DNA from 4 places in the Pantoea cypripedii genome. Region 1 is predicted to be linked to each of the others. Evidence: predicted binding sites of a transcription regulator. Region 1 holds the regulator's gene; each other region holds the start of a gene.
The links. Region 1 encodes LexA, which represses DNA repair genes until DNA is damaged. Its sites were predicted from a motif close to TNCTGTATGTACATACAGNA; they were not measured.

Region 1 (5,002 bases):
AGCAATGTGCCATCGATTTCCAGCGGTGTAAGCGGATCCGGCAGATCGTGTTTCACACATTGCGAACGCAGGGTGAGCAGATCGGCCTTGGAATCGTAAGGCAGCACATATAGGATTGGCCGCGTTGAATCTAACCCATGCTCAGACACGGGATCCGACGGAATAGCCTTACTCTTTACCAAAATGGAGAGTGGTAAATTCAATAATTTATAATAAAGTTTACGCCAACCTGACATAGACAACTTTAAGCCTCTTGTTAGCAAAGCGCGGCAAGCATACCAGAAAGTGCCGCGAAGATCTGTGGCCGTGCCATTCCCGGCTGCCCAGACATTGACGTCAAAACGAGTAAAGGGTTCAACGACATGGCAAATAACGTCACCGGTATTCTCAGGATAGTGAAAGCTGCCGGTTATTCCTGGCAGGGATTGCGCGCCGCCTGGCAACATGAAGCGGCATTTCGCCAGGAGGCCATCGCCGCGCTGGTGGCGATTGTGGTGGCATGCTGGCTGGATGTTGACGCTATCTCCCGCGTACTCATGATCGGTTCTGTGGTGCTGGTGGTCATTGTAGAGATAATGAATAGTGCCATTGAAGCCGTCGTCGACCGCATTGGTCAGGAGCGTCATCCGCTGGCCGGACGCGCGAAAGATATGGGGTCGGCTGCCGTACTGTTAGCTATCTTACTGGCTCTTTTCGTCTGGATCGCGCTGCTTTGGTCGCATTTGCGATAAGGATTCCGGATTCATCAACTCGCTGATTTTTCCCTCAGTTTTGGTTTCCATTTCGCCAATACCTGTATATACTCACAGCGACTGTATAAACAACCAGGGGGCGGGATGAAAGCGTTAACCAGCAGGCAGCAACAGGTCTATGATCTGATTCGCGACCATATCAACCAGACGGGCATGCCGCCAACGCGTGCGGAAATTGCTGCTCAACTGGGCTTCCGCTCACCGAATGCGGCAGAAGAACATCTGAAGGCCCTGGCACGTAAGGGCGTAATTGAAATCGTCTCCGGTGCGTCGCGCGGTATTCGTTTATTAATGGAAGAAGAAGCCAGTGAGGGGCTGCCGCTGATTGGCCGTGTCGCCGCGGGTGAACCGTTATTGGCACAGGAGCACATCGAGGCCCATTACCAGGTTGATGCCAACCTCTTCAAACCTACCGCTGATTTCCTGCTGCGCGTTAGCGGCATGTCGATGAAAGATATCGGCATTATGGATGGTGACTTACTGGCGGTACACAAGACTCAGGAAGTGCGCAATGGCCAGGTTGTGGTGGCGCGCATTGATGATGAAGTCACAGTGAAACGCTGGAAAAAGCAGGGTGCGATTGTGCAGCTGCTGCCAGAAAACAGCGACTTCCAGCCGATTGTGGTCGATACACGTGAGCAGTCACTCACCGTTGAAGGGCTGGCTGTGGGTATCGTGCGTAACGGCGAATGGCTTTAATCCTTTAAATCCCCCACTACGGTAGCGCCTCTGCGCTGCCGTGGTTTGATTTGCCAAAATAACTGTAGCGCAGCACAAACCGGGACGGGCTGATGCAGCTGTTTTCCTCCTCTGATAAGACACTCTGGCGGCTGGCGCTGCCGATGATCCTCTCGAATATCACGGTGCCATTGCTTGGCGTGGTAGATACCGCAGTGATTGGCCATCTCGATAGTCCGATCTATCTCGGTGGCGTGGCTGTGGGTAGCACTGCAACCAGCTTCATTTTTATGCTGCTGCTGTTTTTACGCATGAGTACAACCGGACTGACTGCCCAGGCATTTGGTGCCAGCGATAAAACGGCGTTGGCGCGTGCGCTTACCCAACCGTTGCTTATCGCATTGATCGCAGGCGTGTTGTTTATGTTGCTGCGCACACCTGTCGGCAATCTGGCGGCTGCGCTCATGGGGGGCAGCGTTGCGGTACAGCAGCAGGCACAACTGTTTATTCAGATTCGCTGGCTCAGTGCTCCCGCCACACTGGCTAATCTGGTGCTCCTCGGCTGGTTGCTGGGCGTGCAGTATGCGCGTGCGCCCGTTGTTTTGCTGGTAGTGGGCAACCTGGTCAATATTCTGCTGGATCTGCTGTTTGTGCTCGGCCTGCACTGGGGTGTGGCAGGCGCTGCTGCGGCTACGGCACTGGCTGAATATGTCACCCTGGGTGTCGGGCTGTTAATGGTCGCGCGCGTATTAAAGCTACGTGGCATTGATTTCACCCTGCTGAAAGAGAGCTGGCGCGGTGGCGCCGCTCGCCTGTTTCGTCTCAATCGCGACATTATGTTGCGCTCATTTCTGCTGCAAATCTGTTTTGCTTCTCTGACCATCTTTGGCGCGCGCATTGGGCCGGATGTGGTCGCAGTCAACGCGGTTCTGCTGATGTTTCTCACTTTCACAGCCTACGCACTGGATGGCTTCGCTTATGCGGTTGAAGCCTGCTCTGGTGAAGCGGTTGGTGCGAAAGATCGCAGCCAGTTGTTGCTGGTCTGGCACGCGGCCTGCCGTCAGGCGGGTCTGGTGGCGTTGCTGTTCGCCATGATGTATGCCCTGTGCGGGGTGCAAATTGTCGGGTTGCTGACCTCGCTGGACGAACTCCGCGAAGCCGCCGATCGTTACCTGGTGTGGCAGGTGGTGATGCCCCTGGTGGGGGTATGGTGTTATCTGCTGGATGGCATGTTTATCGGCGCGACGCGTGGCAGGGAAATGCGTAACAGCATGGCGCTGGCGGCGCTGGGTTATGGCCTGTCGTTGCTCACCTTACCCTGGCTGGGAAATCATGGTTTGTGGCTGGCGGTGACGGTATTTCTGGCATTACGCGGACTCACGTTGTGGCTGGTCTGGCGCCGTCACTGGCGTCATGATACTTGGTTTTCGTATAGTGGAATATAACCTGTTAATTACAGATTAATCCGTAAGTGTGCTACCTGATATTCATTGCCTACTATAATTATCCTTAACAACGCAATTAAGTAGCGTGTTATATCGGTTTTTACCTTCAGGAAATGGGTATGCCGTCAACTCACTGGAAACGACATGGAGTACGGTTATGAACAAAGACGAAGCGAGTGGAAACTGGAAGCAATTCAAAGGGAAAGTGAAAGAAAAATGGGGCAAGCTGACCGATGATGATATGACCGTCATCGAAGGGAAACGCGATCAGCTTGTCGGTAAAATTCAGGAACGCTACGGTTACGCGAAAGATCAGGCCGAGCGTGAAGTGAAAGACTGGGAAGGTCACAACAAGGATTATCGCTGGTAACGGACCCGTTTAAGGACGATGCTCCTAAGCTCCGATCCTGATGATCGGGATGGCACAAGGAGGTGCCATTTATCCCTTCCTCAACCGCTTTTTACCCTCAACCTGATGATCGTGATCGCAGCTGTCATGATGAGTACAGGCTTCCACTTCGGCACAATTTTCACACAGCCCGTGCGCTTCAATCACGCTATGGCGTAACGTAAAACCGGCTTGTTCAGCCAATCCGGAAATGATCTTTTCGACACCATGCGCATGTTTTTCACTGACGGCGGCACAGCGGTCACAAACCAGCATTACTGAGGTGTGTGCAGGTTCATCAAAATGATGGCAGACCACGTAGCTGTTGTTGGATTCAACGCGATGGATAAATCCCTGCTCCAGCAGAAAATCCAGTGCGCGATAGATGGTTGGTGGTTTTGCCTGGGGTTCACTAACGCGCAATTGATCCAGTAAATCATAAGCACTGATCGATCCATTTTGTTCTGCCATCAGGCGTAGCACTTCGGCACGTTGTGTGGTCAGACGCACGCCGCGTTGCAGGCAAAGCGTTTCAGCCTGGTTCAGAAGTTGGTCTGGCGACAAATTTGACATAAGTGTTCTCCGGGTGGCGAGTGATGTTATTTTATCACACAAATTTTTACGCTGCTGTGATTGCTTTTCTCGCTAAACATTGCCAGGAAAAATCTTGTTTTTCATAAGATTAATATCAGTGTTATTCCCCTTTTTTTCTCATATTGTCATCTGCGTTCCTTATTACGGATTTATTATCAAACCGGCTAATCGGTTTTTGCTTTGCAACTCACCGACTTAGCGTCTAAGGTTCAAAAGGGCTTAAGTAATAGCTGGCCTCAATTTAGATATCGTTTAATTTTTTGCATAAATACACGACAGATTGCTGCGCCAGCAGTCAATTCTGCGAATAGCAGTGCTATTTCCTTTTATTTCACAGCAATAAATCGTTAGCCCAGGTTCACAATAAGGGCTGGTAAATTGTTTCGTCGATGACATGGTCACGACATTTGAAAGGTGATGGCAGGCTCATGGTGAAGACATTATTCAGGCGCAAAAAAGTTGCTTATCTTGTTGTTTTGAATTCAGTATTTCTTTCCTCTTCAGCTCTGGCAGCAGGTACCTGGTACGACGCACGTAATGACGCAATGGGCGGTACCGGTGTTGCGTCTTCCACCTGGAGCTCCGCGGTACTGGCGAACCCGGCATTGATGACCAAAGCAAAACCTGATGATGACGTAAGCATCATTTTCCCTTCAGCGGGTGTGCAGGTTACCGATAAAGACAAACTGATTAATAAAGTCGATGACATTACGGATACCGTCGACCGTTATCAGGATGTGATTAATAACTTAACCTTCCAGGATTACCTCAATGGCTACCCGCAGCTCAAAGCTGCCGCAGGGGATATGGCGAATCAGTTGAGTGACCTGCGTGGCAACAAAGCGGATGGCTCCGCTGGTGTGGCTCTGGCTGTCACCGTGCCAAATGAAACATTGCCCTTTGCGTTTATCACCAAGGCTTATGGCACTGCGCATGTCCGGGCGAATGTGGCACAAAGCGACATTGATTATCTGAACGGCGTGGCCGATGGCACGATCATTCCGGTGCCGGGTGATGAAGACAATTTGCGTTCCAGCGCGAATGGCCTGGCTGCATTGGTCACGGATTACGGTATCGCAGTAGCGCACCAGTTTACTATTGCGGGCCATCCGGTCTCTGTCGGCATCACGCCAAAGCTGCAGAAA
Region 2 (5,002 bases), 2.3 Mb from region 1:
GATTGTCCTGCCCCTTCAAGAGCTAAGCCAATTACGAGTGCCGGAGATAAGCGCCGGGTGGGGCATTAATTTTAAGACAGGTCACCCGCGGGTGGCCTGTCTGCTATGGCATGATAAAACTTATTGGATTTCCGGCCAGGCCACCGCAGGAATGCCGTTTAGCTGCGGGCGGGCAAACAGGAAACCCTGGAATTTGCTGATCCCGGCAGCTTCCAGCCACATCCACTCTTCCGCTTTTTCCACGCCTTCAGCAATCACTGAGATCTCCAGTGAGGAGCAACACTTAATAATGGCATGCACAATAGCCTGCTTCGGACCGCTTTTGTGGACGTCTTTGATGATGCTGCGGTCGATTTTGATCTTATCGGGCTGAAATTTTGCCAGCAGCGACAGGCCGGCAAATCCGGCACCAAAATCATCCAGCGCCACGCTGATCCCGGCGGCTTTGAGTTGCTTAATCGCGGCGGCAAATTCATCGGCCCGTGAAATGGCTTCATCCTCAGTCACCTCCACCACAATCTGCTCAGGAACCAGACCACTGGCGCGAATTTCTGTCAGCAAATAATCCACGGCGTTTGGCACCATCACCAACGACATCGGTAACAGATTAATCGACAGCGTCAGTTCCGGAATGTCGAACTGCTTTGCCAGCTTAAAGGCCTGGCTTTTACTTTTGAGATCGACTTCATAGGCCTGCTTGCGGCTGTAGGGAGCAAAAAACTTTTGTGGCGGCCCCCCATCTGCGCTGCGAATCAGCGCTTCCAGCGCCAGGACTTCGCGTGAGAACGGGTCGATAATCGGTTGAAAGGCAAAGTGGCAGTGCGTTGAGGGATCCGGGATAACGTTAATCAGCACCTTTTCCTCGGTATCAGCGATAAATTCCCAGGTGCTGGCCGGAGGAATTTCAAAATAGTTTTCTTTTTCTCTGGCTTCGACAAAGGTACGCAAAAAACGTAACGCCCGATCTTCAAAGGTCAGCTGATACTTCGATGTCCCCTTGTTCAGCACTGCCTGCAATACCGTGGCCTTATCATGCTCGCGCAGGTCAAACAGCTCCATGCCGGAATTGCCAAAACGGCGGGCGGGGGCATAGTCATGCAACAATTCCACCAGGTTCTCATGACGCGCGTCTTTACAGATCCGCTCATAAATAGATTGCACGGCTTCAGGCGGCCCCTCCAGCAACTGGAAAAAATGCAGACCATCAAATAACAAAATGCCCGTAACATCCGATAATTCATTCTTTTTATTGGCCTTATCAACCATGTCTTCCAGAGTTTTCACCGGAACATGGTCGCACAGATGGCTGCGATAAAGGACGGTTGAGAGCATGGCAGGTTCCACAGCATTATTTTTGTGTGACCTACATTAACAGAGCGATGACGGAAAAAGACGATATTGCAGATGATTTATATTTACAGTCGCTTTTCCCGCCTTTGACCGGCTGGAACGTGGAGATGGGTTTGCGTCAAGTCGGATTCTTTCTGCATCAGGTTGTTGCTAACTCATCGATAAAAAAATTAGATTGAAACGACAAATAAAAAGCGTAGTGTGACCTTCGTTAACGGGAGGTGAGTACAATGTTGCGTGATTATTTGAAGATTGATGATAGCGATCGCTTAGTAGAACAGGGCATGCAAAGGCTTAACAATCGCGGTCAGGAAGATATTACTGAATGGCGCATTATCGGTGCGAATGGCGAACATAAAGGGCGGGTGTCCCTGTTTGATAAAATGTGTATCCAGCGTTCCTGGTGCGTCAGTTATCGGATTACGCAAACCGATGTAAACGGAAGGGTTGTCGTCGATCACTTGACCGACGTGTTGTAATTTTTGCCGTAGTTTTGTCTTATTTGACCCGCCACTGTGCGGGTTTTTTGCCCGATATTGATCCGCACTCAGTTCCGATTATTCCTAAGGCGTTACCGCTATTTTCTACTAACTTTAATCATTCGCACGTTATTAAAACTGGCAATTTTTAGAAAAAGGAAAATAGCATGAGTGATTCAGAGGCAATCAAAACCAAAACTGACTACCTGCGTGATGTCACCTCACAGCTAAAAGAGATGCGTCATTACGCGCAAACCAATACTGAAACGCTTTCCAGTCACTGGCTGGCCTTTGATGCCGGTGAATATAAAGATAAAGAGTATGCCACCCGGTTTGACGGGTTGATCAACAGGCAGGGAAAATTGCTGGATGATATTGATCAGGCGATTCAGGATCTGGAAATCGCCATCAATCATAGCGAGCAGGAAAGCTAAGCCGATGGAGCTGGTGGTTAATCAGCCACCAGCCACATATCAGCTTCATCGAACATCTCTTCGATGATACGTGCCAGGGTGGCTTTCTCGTTTTTACTCATGTCGGTTTCGATGGCATTGCGTTCCATCGGCTTAACCCGCACTTCAATTTCCGGAAACACCCGCTGCACACGTTTTTCCAGTTCCTGCAAAATCATTTCGCGCGCGCCGGGCAATCCCGCTACGTTGCGCTTGTCGTAAATCAGCTCCACAAACATCAGGGCATTCCATTTAATGAATCAGAGCGTCATATTACTGTAAATAAAAACAGTATCAAGCGGCGGGAAGGGATAAGACGAAAATATTATCTTTGATCAGGATACTTTACATTCCAGGGGGTAAACATGCGGCAATTGGTCATCGATATTTTGCTCAAGATGGCAAAAATGGATGTGGAAGCAAAAGAACTCATGGCGCAGGTGGAAGCACAGTCGCTGCTGATTGCTGCGCTGCTGATTCAGGCCAAACAGGATAATTCGCTGACCATCAGTGACACGGTGCAGGACGCGATTGTGACGGCATCACGCTCATCACAGGAGTTCTTGCAGTCAGATGTGGATCTGTTGCTGACGCACATTAACCGCCTGCTGGCCGTGGCGCGTTATGTTGAAGTGAAGGCGATTGAACGCGAAGAGTAGCAAAAAAATTTTACCTCTGGAGGTGGAAATCCAGCAACACCTCCAGAGGCGGTGCAAAGGCACCATTCGTTCAAGGACAATCTACGACCGAAGTCGTGAGATTAAGTTATACAACTTTTATGTAGTTGTACAACTTTATCCTGATCATTTTGAGCTTTTTAGGGCCAGGTGAAATCGTGCCGTGGCATCAGAGTTCGTTTTTGATGCAGAACTCTTCCCACGTCATTCCCAGCGCCGTAGCGTGTGATTTCAGATAGGTTTCGATCGCTTCTGCCGCCACGGCTTTATCTGGCTCGGCGAGCTGAATGGAAAACAGCATACCGTCGAGGTTTTTCTGGCGGAGAAACGCGGCGTAGATACGCTCAGCGTGCCACTGGCGCAGGGCGGCTAATGTCATGCTCGCCTGCTGGGCATCCTGCTCCGTCAGTTCATCCAGCGCTGACTGGAAATCAGGGTGGGCGGCAAAAAACATCTCGCGCGCCTGGGCGTAATATTGTTCTGGTGTTTTCATGCGGAATTCCTGCTGATCGACTCGGCGCGTAGTGTAACGTGCCGCAGCCGGGTTGTCGCCCGGGCGCGCTTCTATCACGGAAAAAGAGCGTGATACGAACAACCCGCGTGCAGATAGCTTGCGAAACTCACTGGAAAAATTATAACGTAGCCGCCATTGAAGCGAGTGTAGGGATCGAAGATGAAAAAGTGGATGATACTGGCGGCGCTGGCGCTGACCGGTTGTGCGCAGATTAACAACTATGAAGCCGCCGTGAAAACCCCGCCTCCGGCAGAATTGCAGGGTTATTGGCAAACTACCGGGCCGCAGAGCAAGCTTATTAGCGACCAGGCGATGGCGAGTCTGATCATCGGTGCTAAGGGGGATACGCTGGATTGTCGTCAATGGCAGCGCGTCATCGCCAAGCCGGGCAAACTGACGCGCTTTGATGATCAGTGGGTCAACGTGACGCGTCTGGTGCGCGTAATGCCGCTGCGACTGCAAAATGGTGAGCTGCGTTACGACGGTTTGCGCATGCGTAAAGTGGAACGTCCGACAGTAGAGTGCCAGCAGGCGTTACAGGAAGTGGCGGCACGCCCCAATGAGGCAGTGATTCAGAACATCGAGCCGGAGATTTTGCGGCCGACGCAGAGCGTCGCTCAGCAATAAAAAGACGCAGCGGCGGGAAAATGTCTTTCTCTGCCGCTGCGTGAGGGTAAAACTTACACCGATTCGCGCGGCACCAGCACGCTGCCTTGCTTGCCGTAAGCCCCCATCACCGACTTCTGCCGTGATGTTTGCCCCACCAGCTGTGCCAGTTCATCCATACGAGCCTGCAACAGACGTCTGACTTCACTCTCGTTGTCGAGGATATGGCGGAGTACCGGGCGCAACTGTTCCTGGGTTTGCAGCGAAGGTGCAGCATCCTGCGTTGATCGGGCTAGCTTTTGCACCGCACTGACATACTCCAACTCCTTTTTAATCAATTCATCCCATTCGCCGTCTGCGGCAAGGCGCAGCATTCCCTGGCTGAGATCGAGTAACTGTTGATAAATGGCAATCAGATGCGGTGCGATAGTCATTAAACGGCGTCCTGAAGGTGTTGAGGTTGAGCGACTTCTTTCCAGGCATCAGCGATATTACGCAGAAGGCCTTCAACTTCTTCGATGGCTTCCACGTCATTACGCAGATTAGCCTGTAACAGACGGCGTACCATGTAGGCATACAGCCCTAACAGGTTTTCGGTGAGTTCATCACCGTTGCTGTCTGCCAGACCCTGTTTGAGTCCATTTTCGATAATGTTGATCGCATGAGAGAGCGAGCGACCTTTGCCCTCCATATTACCGTCCTGTAAAAACAGGCGGGCGCGAACCAGCGCACTGAGCGCACCGTCAAACAGCATCACCACCAGTTGCTGCTGGCTGGCGCTCATGACGGCGCTTTCAACGCCGATTTTGGCATAGGCTTTTGTGCCATTTGCGCTATACATGAATCACTCCTTATGAGGATGAGCTACTGCTGGATGAAGTACTGAACTGTTGAGTCAGGTAAGTACTGGTGCTATTCAGCGAG
Region 3 (5,002 bases), on a different contig from region 1:
ATGATTGTATATATAAATGTATATACAAAACGGAGTGTTGATTATACGCATAAGATTAATGTGGGATAATGAATAGTTTAATGTATATGCTTTTGTATATACATTAAATAAAGTGAATTATCTCCTTTTTATCATCAAATTACGTTTGATGAGGTGATTTTTCATCAAAGAATAAGGTGGCTATGAAAAGGTTTCTATATCTTGTATCGGGATATCTCGGAATTATAAAGCTCACCGGCAAAGATAGAAAAAGTGCTGCTGAATGGGGCTTTCTCCTGAGTGCCCTGTTCATTGTGCCGCTCTTTTTCTTGCCGCACGCCAGCGAGCTGATCAAAATTGGCCTTCAGCTGCTGTGGGGGGCCTGCGTTTCGCGCGCGGCATTCTTGGCCAACGACAGCTGGAAGAAAAACAAATCCCGCTGAGCGGTGGCAGCAGGATGGAGAGTCAATATGTTAATGCATGAACTGTATAGCCGGTTCCGCGGGCAGGGAAGGGGGCTGACCATCACCCAGTCTGCAGATATGTTTAAAGGCAACGTTCGCAGGTGCCGTCCCGCGTTTGATGAGTGGGCCCGGAAGCTGCATCCCGGCGACAGACTGCCCCGGGGGCGTTACTTCCGGGACAAAAAACCGGGGCTTCCTCTTTTAATTATGGATGAATTCTGGCTTTTCCACCGGTGAAGTAAGCAGCTCCTGAACCGATATCCTGAATCGTCCGGGATATCGTCGCTGTCTCAGAGCACCCGTGCAACGGGAATATCGCTCCAGCGCGTGGTCCATGCAGGTGAAAGCATCTCACGTTTCATCTGCCAGCCCGTATCCACGCCCTGACTCGCAAACCAGATATTCCCGAGCCCCGACTGGTTAATGCCATCTATTACCTTCATCAGCTGCGCACTTTTCGGCCTCGGGCGGTCCTCATCAAACAGGTTCAACTGGCTGACGCCGTGCGGCGTGAAGTCATCGAGCATCACGCCGGCTTTCATGTAGCGCCGGCCTTCCAGCCAGATGTGGTCAAGTGCTCGCATGGCCACCGCAATGATGTCCCGGGTATCCTGCGTGGGCAGCGTCAGCTTTTCGCCGGCGCTGTTGCCATAGAATACCTCCCCGGCCGCGTGGGGCGATGTCCGGATGAATACGCTGATGTGCCGGCAGAACTGGCGTTCACCCCGCAGCTTTTCAGCCGCCCGGGTGGCATACTGGCACAGTGCCTGCTGCATGGCCGATTTTGCGGTGATGCGCTCACCGAAAGAGCGGGAGCAGACAATCTGCTGCTTGGCCGGCGGCAGTTCCTCAAGTGGAATGCAGGACTCCCCGTTCAGCTCGCGCACGGTTCGCTCAAGAACGACGGAAAAGTTTTTCCGGATAAAGGCCGGGTGGGTGCGCGCCAGCTCCAGCGCCGTGCGTATACCCATCGTGTTCAGTTTTTTGCCGATACGGCGCCCCACGCCCCAGATTTCCTCAACCGGTTGACGGGAGAGGAGGGTGGCAGTACGCTTCAGATTATCCGGCGTCAGAGCGAGCACGCCGCGGAACTGTTTCCATTCCTTGCTCGCCCATTGTGCTGATTTTGCCAGCGTTTTTGTCGGTCCCATGCCCACGCCGATGGTGAGTCCGGTGGTTGCCAGTACATGCTGACGTAGCCGCCGGCCGAAGTGCTCAAAGTCTTCACAGCCATTGATGCCGGTCAGCTCCAGGAACATCTCATCAATCGAATACTGCTCCACCTTTGGCGTCATTTCTTCCAGCGCTGACATCACCCTCTGGCTGAGACTGTGATAAAGCCCGTAATTGCTGCTGAAGACATGCACCCTTTCAGGAAAGTCCGCGTTCTTTATCTGAAACCACGGTACGCCCATTTTTATACCGAGCATTTTTGAGCGGGCGCTGCGTGCGATTACGCAGCCATCATTGTTACTGAGCACCACCACGGCCTGTCCGCGCAGGTCCGGGCGAAATAAGGCCTCACAGCTGGCATAAAAACTGTTCACATCGGCCAGTCCGAACATCGGCATACTTACCTCCGGCGCGCGCGGGTGCTGTGAAAGAACCAGGTCACCACGCCCATCAGCTGCAGCGATTCCGGATAAATGACGGGATATGCCGGGTTCATCGGCAGCAGCGCGAGTCGCGGATGCAGCTGCAGGCGCTTGACGGTAAATTCCCCGTTCACTTCAGCGATCACCACATCACCGTGGCAGGCTTCTTCCGCCCGGTCAACGACCATGACGTCGCCGTCGAACAGCCCCAGGTCTTCCATGCTGCTGCCGCTGGCACGGACAAAGTAGCTGGCCGCCGGGCGACGGATGCACAGCTCATTGAGATCGAGCTCGGATTCGACATAATCCGCAGCCGGGCTGGGGAAGCCGGCCGGGCACAGATCGGCATAAAACGGAATGCCCAGCTGAGTCCTGTGTTCTGCGGGACGAAGCAGGGTCATGCCTGTCGGCACAGGCAGCGTTTCACTCTCAGCATGTCCCGACTGGCTACCGTAAAGCGGAAGGGGGCTATAAGCCTGCGGCATGGTTTTTACCTCTGAGTATAACTGTATTTATATACAGTATCGTATCGCATTAAGCCGATCGCAAGAGGGCAGGGGGAGAGAACCGGTCCCGCGTGAACCATGTGGCTGACGTGGCAGCTAATTTTATTTCCCCGCGGCTTTCGCCGGAAAGCGCACTATAATCACGGTGAGCAACATAGCGTAGCGGCAGGGATGCCTTCCTTAAGGACTCCTTCTTCTGCCCGGTCTCCGCCGGGCTTTTTTTGTCCCCGGGTCTTCAGTCCATTCCGGGCGTAAGCAGACTCGGTCTGCCACCGGTGACGTGACGCTTCCTCGCCACGGCTGTTCGTTCCTCGCTGGCGCTGCGGTACGCCTCAGCCGTGACTGCGGCGAGCGTTGCTGGCAGACGGTAAAGGGCGGGTCATTATTTCCGGTCAGTTATTGTGCAGAGCAGAGACGGCGTTTTATGCTGCCGGTAACAATAATAAAACTCTGGGGCCTTTATGGACGGGCGCACTTCTCCCGGGCGGTTTCTTGCTTATCTTATGGCAGAATATGACATTTCCACAGAGATGTTCTGCCGGCGTACCGGGCTGGATAACGCCGATGTATGGGCGCTGCTGAGCGGGCGACTGACAGTCACCCCGGCAGTGGCAGAGCGGCTGGGTAAAGTGTTCCATACACCCGGATTCTGGCTCATCCGGCAGGCCATGTGGGAGCTGAAGCAATCAGCTGATGAACAGCCGGACTGAACAGGGTGGCCATTCCTCCCGGTGCGTGATAATTTCTGACAGGCCTGCGCGGGCTTTTTAATCCGTCCAGCAACACCGGGGTTAAATAAACTGTGCGCCCGCGCAGGCAGTGCGCTTATGCTGCCTTCATCCCGGACTTGCATTGTCCCGCCGCTGAATTATTATTTTCCTGCTACTCACTGGTGCATGGCCGTTTTCATGCGCTCACGTCGCCCCTGTGGTCACTCTGACAGCCGCAGGGGCTTTTTTTAAGCGAGCCGGCCTGAAGACCGGACACCTGAGTCGATATGGCTTCATCGCCCGGTTTAACCTCCCGGGCTTTTTTTTGTCCACTTTCTGAAGGCCGTCGCTGCGCTCCGCTTCTGTGCGGCGCGGCATACCGCCTGACGCCGCTCTCTGCTCCCCCTCTCACTTTTCTGCTGGTTTCACCGGTTACCTGCGGACACGCCGTGACTTCACGTTAGCCGGGGCGCTTCCCGGTCAGGGGTACGTTTCACCGCTGTCGTCACCCGTTCCCCGCCGTGCGCGGGACATTCAGTCCGCTCCGGCGGCGCATGCGGCTTCCTCCTGCGCCCGTTGCCCGGTCCGCTCGCGGCCCGGCTGCTGTGTCGTCACGGCGTGAGAGTGCGCCGTGCAACCATCAACGGAGGAGTGAAACATGCCGAACTGGTGCTGTAACCGGCTGTGCGTGAACGGCCGCAGTGAAGATATCGGGCAGGTGAGGGCGCTGTTTGCGGGCGGGGGTTATCCGTCGTATGCACAGGCGGCAGCGGAGGGTATCCAGCTGTTTCTGGCCGGATGTGCCGGGCTGCTGCATCCGGCAGACGGGGCGCATTATGCCCCGTATCCGGCCCTGACAGGGGCAGAAGGTTATCCGTCGTGTGCAGGGGAGGGCAGCGGCGGGCACCACAATGTGTCAGGTAATCAGGCGTTTACACAGTGGCTGTGCTGCCTGAGTGAGGGCGTGGTGCTGACGGAAGCCGCCTGCGCACGGCTGCATGACCTGTGGCGGGCCAGCGGCCTGCCGGGGAGGGAATGGGAAACGCTGTCTGCGGAACAACAGGCCGTCATCTGCGCACTCTGGCAGCAGAAGCAGGGGGACTGGCAGGTGACGTTCAGCACCCGCAGCCCCGCTGAAGCCTGGAACCGCCTGTGCCGGGGAGAGCTGGTGACGCATCAGTCCGCCCCCTTTGACATGCTGCAGCTGTGCCCGCCGCGCCTGGATGTGGAAATCAACGGGTATAACGGTCGCCTGCTTGCAGGCGTGCCGGACGGGTTCAGCGACACCACTGACCGCTGCGGAACAAAGTGGCCGCACGCGCATGACCTGAATATCTCCTGGTCTTCTGACACAACCTTTGACGCTGATTTTGACACGCCCTGGTCACCGCCGTCGGCGGCGGTGCTGAACGCACTGAGTGCGCGTTACGGCGTCACCGTGGAGCACTGGTACGCCGAAGCCGGTGCTGATTACTGCGGATATGCGCTCTACAGCGACGGTGAGCAGTTGGAAGCGTGCTGCGATTCGCTGGAGTGGAGTAAGGAAGAAGACGAAGACGGATTCCGGGACGTAATAGGCCCGGCGTGGATTCTGAATAACGTGGCCAGCTTTGGCGGCTGATAAGGAGGCGGCGGGCGCAGGCCCGCCGGAAAGAGTATGAATAAACCCGTCACCATCGCTGATTTTATTGCACAGCTGCAGCGTTCTGACCCCGCCACGCCCTGCGCTGGCCACATATGGATTGCGG
Region 4 (5,002 bases), 130 kb from region 1:
CAATGCGCATCAGCGCCTGAAAGACACGTTGCCAGCGCTGGAAGTGATTGGCAGCAACGCCGAAGACGCGGTACCACATACGCTGCGTAAGCTGTTTCTGGCGTAAGTTTATCTGCGATCCGTAGCGGCGCGATTTATCGCGCTATTGCGCACTGTCCTGATTGCGCGATAAATCGCGCCGCTACGGCTGCCTGCATTTTGAACGCTTGTAAACCAGATAATTCAACCAGACAGCGACAGTTTGTTTACACTAGCGGCACTGTTCATTTTGGGGTCGTTACTGTGCCGTTATTGATCGTTACCACCATTCTGTGGGCTTTTTCCTTTAGTTTTATCGGGGAATATCTGGCGGGTCAGGTGGATTCCTGGTTCTCGGTGCTGATGCGTCTGGCACTGGCAGCCATTGTTTTTCTGCCCTTCCTGCGCTGGCGTGGTTATCGCGCCTCGACCATCCTGCTGTATATGCTGGTGGGGATGCTGCAATTGGGCATCATGTACCTGCTCAGCTTTGAAGCCTACCTCTATCTCAGCGTGACGGAATTCCTGTTATTTACCGTCATGACGCCGCTGTATGTCACCCTGATCTACGATCTGCTCAGCCGCCGACCGCTGCGAATTGGCTACGCCTTCAGTGCTTTGCTGGCGGTGGTCGGCGCAGCAATTATTCGTTATGACAAAGTCAGCGACCACTTCTGGTTAGGTCTGCTGCTGGTGCAGGCGGCGAATATCTGTTTTGCAATCGGCATGGTGGGTTACAAGCGTTTGCAGGAGACGCGCCCGATGCCGCAGCACACCGCGTTTTCCTGGTTCTACCTTGGCGCAGTGATCATTGCGGTGATTGCCTGGAGCCTGTGGGGCAACCCCAACAAGCTGCCAACCACTTCGCTGCAATGGGGCATTCTGGTGTGGCTGGGCGTGGCCGCGTCCGGGTTGGGCTACTTTATGTGGAACTATGGCGCTACCCAGGTGGATGCAGGCACGCTGGGTATCATGAACAATATGCATGTCCCGGCAGGATTGCTGGTGAACCTGGCGATCTGGCAGGAAAAACCACACTGGCCGAGCTTTATCGCCGGGGCCATTGTGATCTTCGCTTCACTTTATGTGCATAAACGCTGGGTGTTGGGAAAAACCGCGACCAGCCATTAAGCCTTTTTGGCAGGGGCCGGGCGCTGTATCAGCGTCAGCCCCTTTAAAAAGTTACGCAGAATCTGGTCACCGCATTCGCGGTAATTCTTATGATCCGGATTACGGAAAATTGCGCCGATCTCCGCCTGAGAAACCTTAAAGTTTGCCTTCAGCAAGATCTCGGGAATGTCCGTGGTTTTCAGGGCAAACGCGATACGTAACTTCTTCAGGAAGATATTATTGTTCATGCGGCGCTCAATCGATGGCGCAGGCGCATCTTCGCTTTTACCGCGACGATGGAAAATCAAACCGTTAAGGAAATAACCCATCAGCACGTCCGGGCAGGGACGAAAAGCGGCATCATCATCTTTCTTCAGCCACGCCTGCACATCTTCCAGCGGCACATCGCAACTCGCCAGGGCGAAAATCTCCACCACTTTGCTGTCGCTTAAATCCAGCATATAGCGCACGCTGCGCAGCACATCGTTATTGGTCATGGTGAAAATCTCCTGGTCACGGGTTGAGGCGGCGCATTATAGAGTAGGCCGTTTCAGGAAGACAGCGGTTGTAACGAACCGGGACGCGATGCATCGCGCACAAAAGGCAGATGATCACAGGCATGCTGGCGGGCAAAACGTGTGAACGCCTCCAGCACCGGCTGACGCTGCTCACCGTCACGCATTGCCGCGTACAAACGGCTCCACAACCCTTCACCCAGCGTTTTGGTCACCACCAATCCCTGATGCTCAAAGCTTTCCACAACCCAATGAGGCAACGCTGCAATCCCCATGCGTGCTGACACCATCTGGATCATCAGCAACGTATTATCGACGCTCTTCAGCGCCGGGCTGACTCCCGCAGGCTGCAAAAAATGCCGCCAGATATCCAGCCGCTGACGCTGCACCGGATAAATCAGCAGTACTTCATCCGCCAAATCGTCTGGTGAAATAGTCTCGCGCTGCGCCAGCGGATGATCCGGTGCCAGCACCAGCCGCACTTCGTAATCAAACATCGGGGAATAGAACAACCCGCTGCGCGGCAAAATATCGGAGGTCAGCACCACATCCAGCTCGCCCTGCTGCAACGCGGGTTGCGGGTCGAATGTCACGCCGGATTTAAAATCCATCACCACCTGCGGCCAGCTCTGACGGAAATTATTCAGCGCTGGCGTCAGCCACTGAATACAGCTGTGGCACTCAATGGCGATGCGCAGCGTCGTCTGATGCGGCTCATGGCAAGCCTGCAACGCCTGCTGAATCTGCGGCAGGATCTGCTCAGCCAGCTGCAACAGGATCTCCCCCTGTGGTGTAAACCGTAGTGGCTGGCTCTTACGCACAAACAGGCGAAAGCCCAGCCGTTGCTCCAGGTCGCTGAACTGATGAGATAACGCCGATTGCGTTTGATGAAGCTGAGCGGCGGCGGCGGCCAGAGAGCCGGTATGCCGTAACGCTTGCAGCGTCCGCAGGTGTTTGAGTTCGATCATGAGAATCCTTCACATCGAGATTGAACAATTTGCGCTTGAGGAACATACAGTACCCGCAGAAGATAGCGGTGTAAACATCTGGACGGCTAAACATCTGATTGTAACCTAAGCTGCTCAATAAAGAATACCTGGAGGACATCAAATGACCATTCTGAACCATACACTCGGTTTTCCTCGCGTCGGTCTGCGTCGTGAATTGAAAAAAGCCCAGGAAAGTTATTGGGCAGGTAACAGCTCTCAGGAAGATTTGCTTGCCGTGGGGCGTGAACTGCGTGCACGTCACTGGCAACAACAGAAAGAGGCGGGCGTGAACCTGCTGCCGGTGGGCGACTTCGCCTGGTACGATCACGTACTCACCACCAGCCTGTTGCTGGGCAACGTACCGGCCCGCCACCAGAATAAAGACGGCTCCGTTGACCTCGATACCCTGTTCCGCCTGGGCCGTGGTCGTGCACCGACTGGCGCACCAGCCGCCGCCGCCGAAATGACCAAATGGTTTAACACCAACTATCACTACATGGTGCCAGAATTCACCCAGGGTCAGCAGTTCAGACTGACCTGGACCCAGCTGCTGGACGAAGTGGACGAAGCGCTGGCACTCGGCCATAAAGTCAAACCCGTGCTACTCGGCCCGGTCACTTATCTGTGGCTGGGTAAAGTCAAAGGCGAACAGTTTGATCGCCTTTCGCTGCTGAAAGACATCCTGCCGGTTTATCAACAGGTGCTGGCTGAACTGAAAAAACGCGATATCGAATGGGTGCAGATTGATGAGCCAGCGCTGGCACTGGAACTGCCGCCGGAATGGCGTGCCGCGTTCAAACCGGCTTACGACGCGTTGCAGGGCAAAACCAAACTGCTGCTGACCACCTACTTCGACAGTATCGGCCAGAACCTTGATGTGATCAAAGCGCTGCCAGTGCAGGGGCTGCATGTTGACCTGGTGCACGGCAAAGATGATATCCAGCACATCAACCAGCAACTGCCAGCAGAATGGCTGCTGTCTGTTGGGGTGATCAACGGTCGTAACGTCTGGCGTGCCGACCTCAGCAACTGGTTCGAACGCCTGCAACCGCTGGTGGGAAAACGCAAGCAGCTGTGGATCGGCTCCTCCTGCTCGCTGCTGCACAGCCCGATCGACCTGAGCGTGGAAACCCGTCTCGATGACGAAGTGAAAAGCTGGTTTGCTTTTGCCCTGCAAAAATGTGCTGAACTGTCCCTGCTGAGTCACGCGCTGAACAGCAACGATGCAAAATCCCTTGAAGCCTGGAGTGCGCCAATCCGTGCCCGTGCCCACTCCAGCCGCGTACATAACGCCGCTGTGGCGGCGCGTCTGGCAAAAATCCAGGCCAAAGACACCGAACGTAACAGCGCCTACACCGAGCGTGCTCAGGCGCAGCGCAACCGCTTCCACCTGCCAGCATGGCCGACCACTACCATTGGTTCATTTCCACAGACCACTGAAATCCGCGGCCTGCGTCTCGACTTCAAAAAAGGCAACATTGATGGCGGTCACTATCGCACCGGTATCGCTGAACACATCAAACAGGCGATTGTGGAACAGGAACGCCTGGGGCTTGACGTGCTGGTACACGGTGAAGCCGAGCGTAACGACATGGTTGAATACTTCGGCGAAAACCTCGATGGCTTCGTGTTCACTCAGAATGGCTGGGTACAAAGCTACGGCTCACGCTGCGTAAAACCGCCGGTGATTATCGGCGACGTCAGCCGCCCGGCAGCCATCACCGTAGAGTGGGCGAAATATGCCCAGTCGCTGACCGATAAACCGGTCAAAGGCATGCTCACCGGTCCGGTCACTATCCTGTGCTGGTCGTTCCCGCGTGAAGACGTGACCCGTGAAACCATTGCCAAACAAATTGCGCTGGCGCTGCGTGATGAAGTGGCAGACCTGGAAAAAGCCGGTATCGGCATCATCCAGATTGATGAACCGGCGTTGCGTGAAGGTCTGCCGCTGCATCAGTCCGACTGGGCGGCCTACCTCACCTGGGCGGTCGATGCGTTCCGCCTCAACGCGGCGGTGGCGCAGGATGACACCCAGATCCACACCCACATGTGTTATTGCGAGTTCAACGACATCATGGATTCTATCGCCGCGCTGGATGCGGACGTGATCACCATCGAAACCTCACGTTCCGACATGGACCTGCTGGATGCGTTTAAAGAATTCGCCTACCCGAATGAAATCGGCCCAGGGGTGTATGACATCCACTCACCGAACGTACCCAGCGTGGCGTGGATGGAAGACCTGCTGCGTAAAGCGGCGCTGAGTATCCCGGAAGAACGTCTGTGGGTGAACCCGGACTGTGGCCTGAAAACCCGTGGCTGGACGGAAACCCGTCAGGCTCTGGCCAATATGGTGGAAGCGGCGAAAAA

Region 2: a site for LexA is predicted at 2,556-2,575, ahead of HA50_RS11725 (DinI-like family protein). Genes of this name have one in related genera too.
Region 3: a site for LexA is predicted at 2,543-2,562, ahead of umuD (translesion error-prone DNA polymerase V autoproteolytic subunit). Genes of this name have one in related genera too.
Region 4: a site for LexA is predicted at 2,644-2,663, ahead of metR (HTH-type transcriptional regulator MetR). Genes of this name have one in related genera too.

Annotation. Positions count from the first base shown of each region.
Region 1 covers NZ_MLJI01000001.1:284,752-289,753, forward strand. The annotation lists gene plsB (glycerol-3-phosphate 1-O-acyltransferase PlsB) at 1-236, opposite strand, end outside; gene HA50_RS01245 (diacylglycerol kinase) at 363-731, shown strand; gene lexA (transcriptional repressor LexA) at 837-1,451, shown strand; gene dinF (MATE family efflux transporter DinF) at 1,544-2,875, shown strand; gene HA50_RS01260 (CsbD family protein) at 3,033-3,245, shown strand; gene zur (zinc uptake transcriptional repressor Zur) at 3,315-3,836, opposite strand; gene HA50_RS01270 (conjugal transfer protein TraF) at 4,286-5,002, shown strand, end outside.
Region 2 covers NZ_MLJI01000001.1:2,535,798-2,540,799, reverse strand. The annotation lists gene HA50_RS11740 (diguanylate phosphodiesterase) at 121-1,332, opposite strand; gene HA50_RS31385 (hypothetical protein) at 1,359-1,529, shown strand; gene HA50_RS11735 (hypothetical protein) at 1,581-1,829, shown strand; gene HA50_RS11730 (hypothetical protein) at 1,997-2,263, shown strand; gene HA50_RS11725 (DinI-like family protein) at 2,281-2,520, opposite strand; gene iraP (anti-adapter protein IraP) at 2,647-2,940, shown strand; gene HA50_RS11715 (DUF6388 family protein) at 3,128-3,451, opposite strand; gene yedD (lipoprotein YedD) at 3,632-4,099, shown strand; gene fliT (flagella biosynthesis regulatory protein FliT) at 4,153-4,512, opposite strand; gene fliS (flagellar export chaperone FliS) at 4,512-4,919, opposite strand; gene fliD (flagellar filament capping protein FliD) at 4,930-5,002, opposite strand, start outside.
Region 3 covers NZ_MLJI01000002.1:1,218,447-1,223,448, forward strand. The annotation lists gene HA50_RS26935 (hypothetical protein) at 1-4, shown strand, start outside; gene HA50_RS26940 (hypothetical protein) at 183-422, shown strand; gene umuC (translesion error-prone DNA polymerase V subunit UmuC) at 734-2,008, opposite strand; gene umuD (translesion error-prone DNA polymerase V autoproteolytic subunit) at 2,017-2,439, opposite strand; gene HA50_RS26960 (helix-turn-helix transcriptional regulator) at 3,048-3,254, shown strand; gene HA50_RS26965 (DUF1281 domain-containing protein) at 3,913-4,875, shown strand; gene HA50_RS26970 (hypothetical protein) at 4,912-5,002, shown strand, end outside.
Region 4 covers NZ_MLJI01000001.1:157,082-162,083, forward strand. The annotation lists gene yigL (sugar/pyridoxal phosphate phosphatase YigL) at 1-106, shown strand, start outside; gene HA50_RS00685 (carboxylate/amino acid/amine transporter) at 283-1,149, shown strand; gene HA50_RS00690 (YehS family protein) at 1,146-1,625, opposite strand; gene metR (HTH-type transcriptional regulator MetR) at 1,679-2,611, opposite strand; gene metE (5-methyltetrahydropteroyltriglutamate--homocysteine S-methyltransferase) at 2,754-5,002, shown strand, end outside.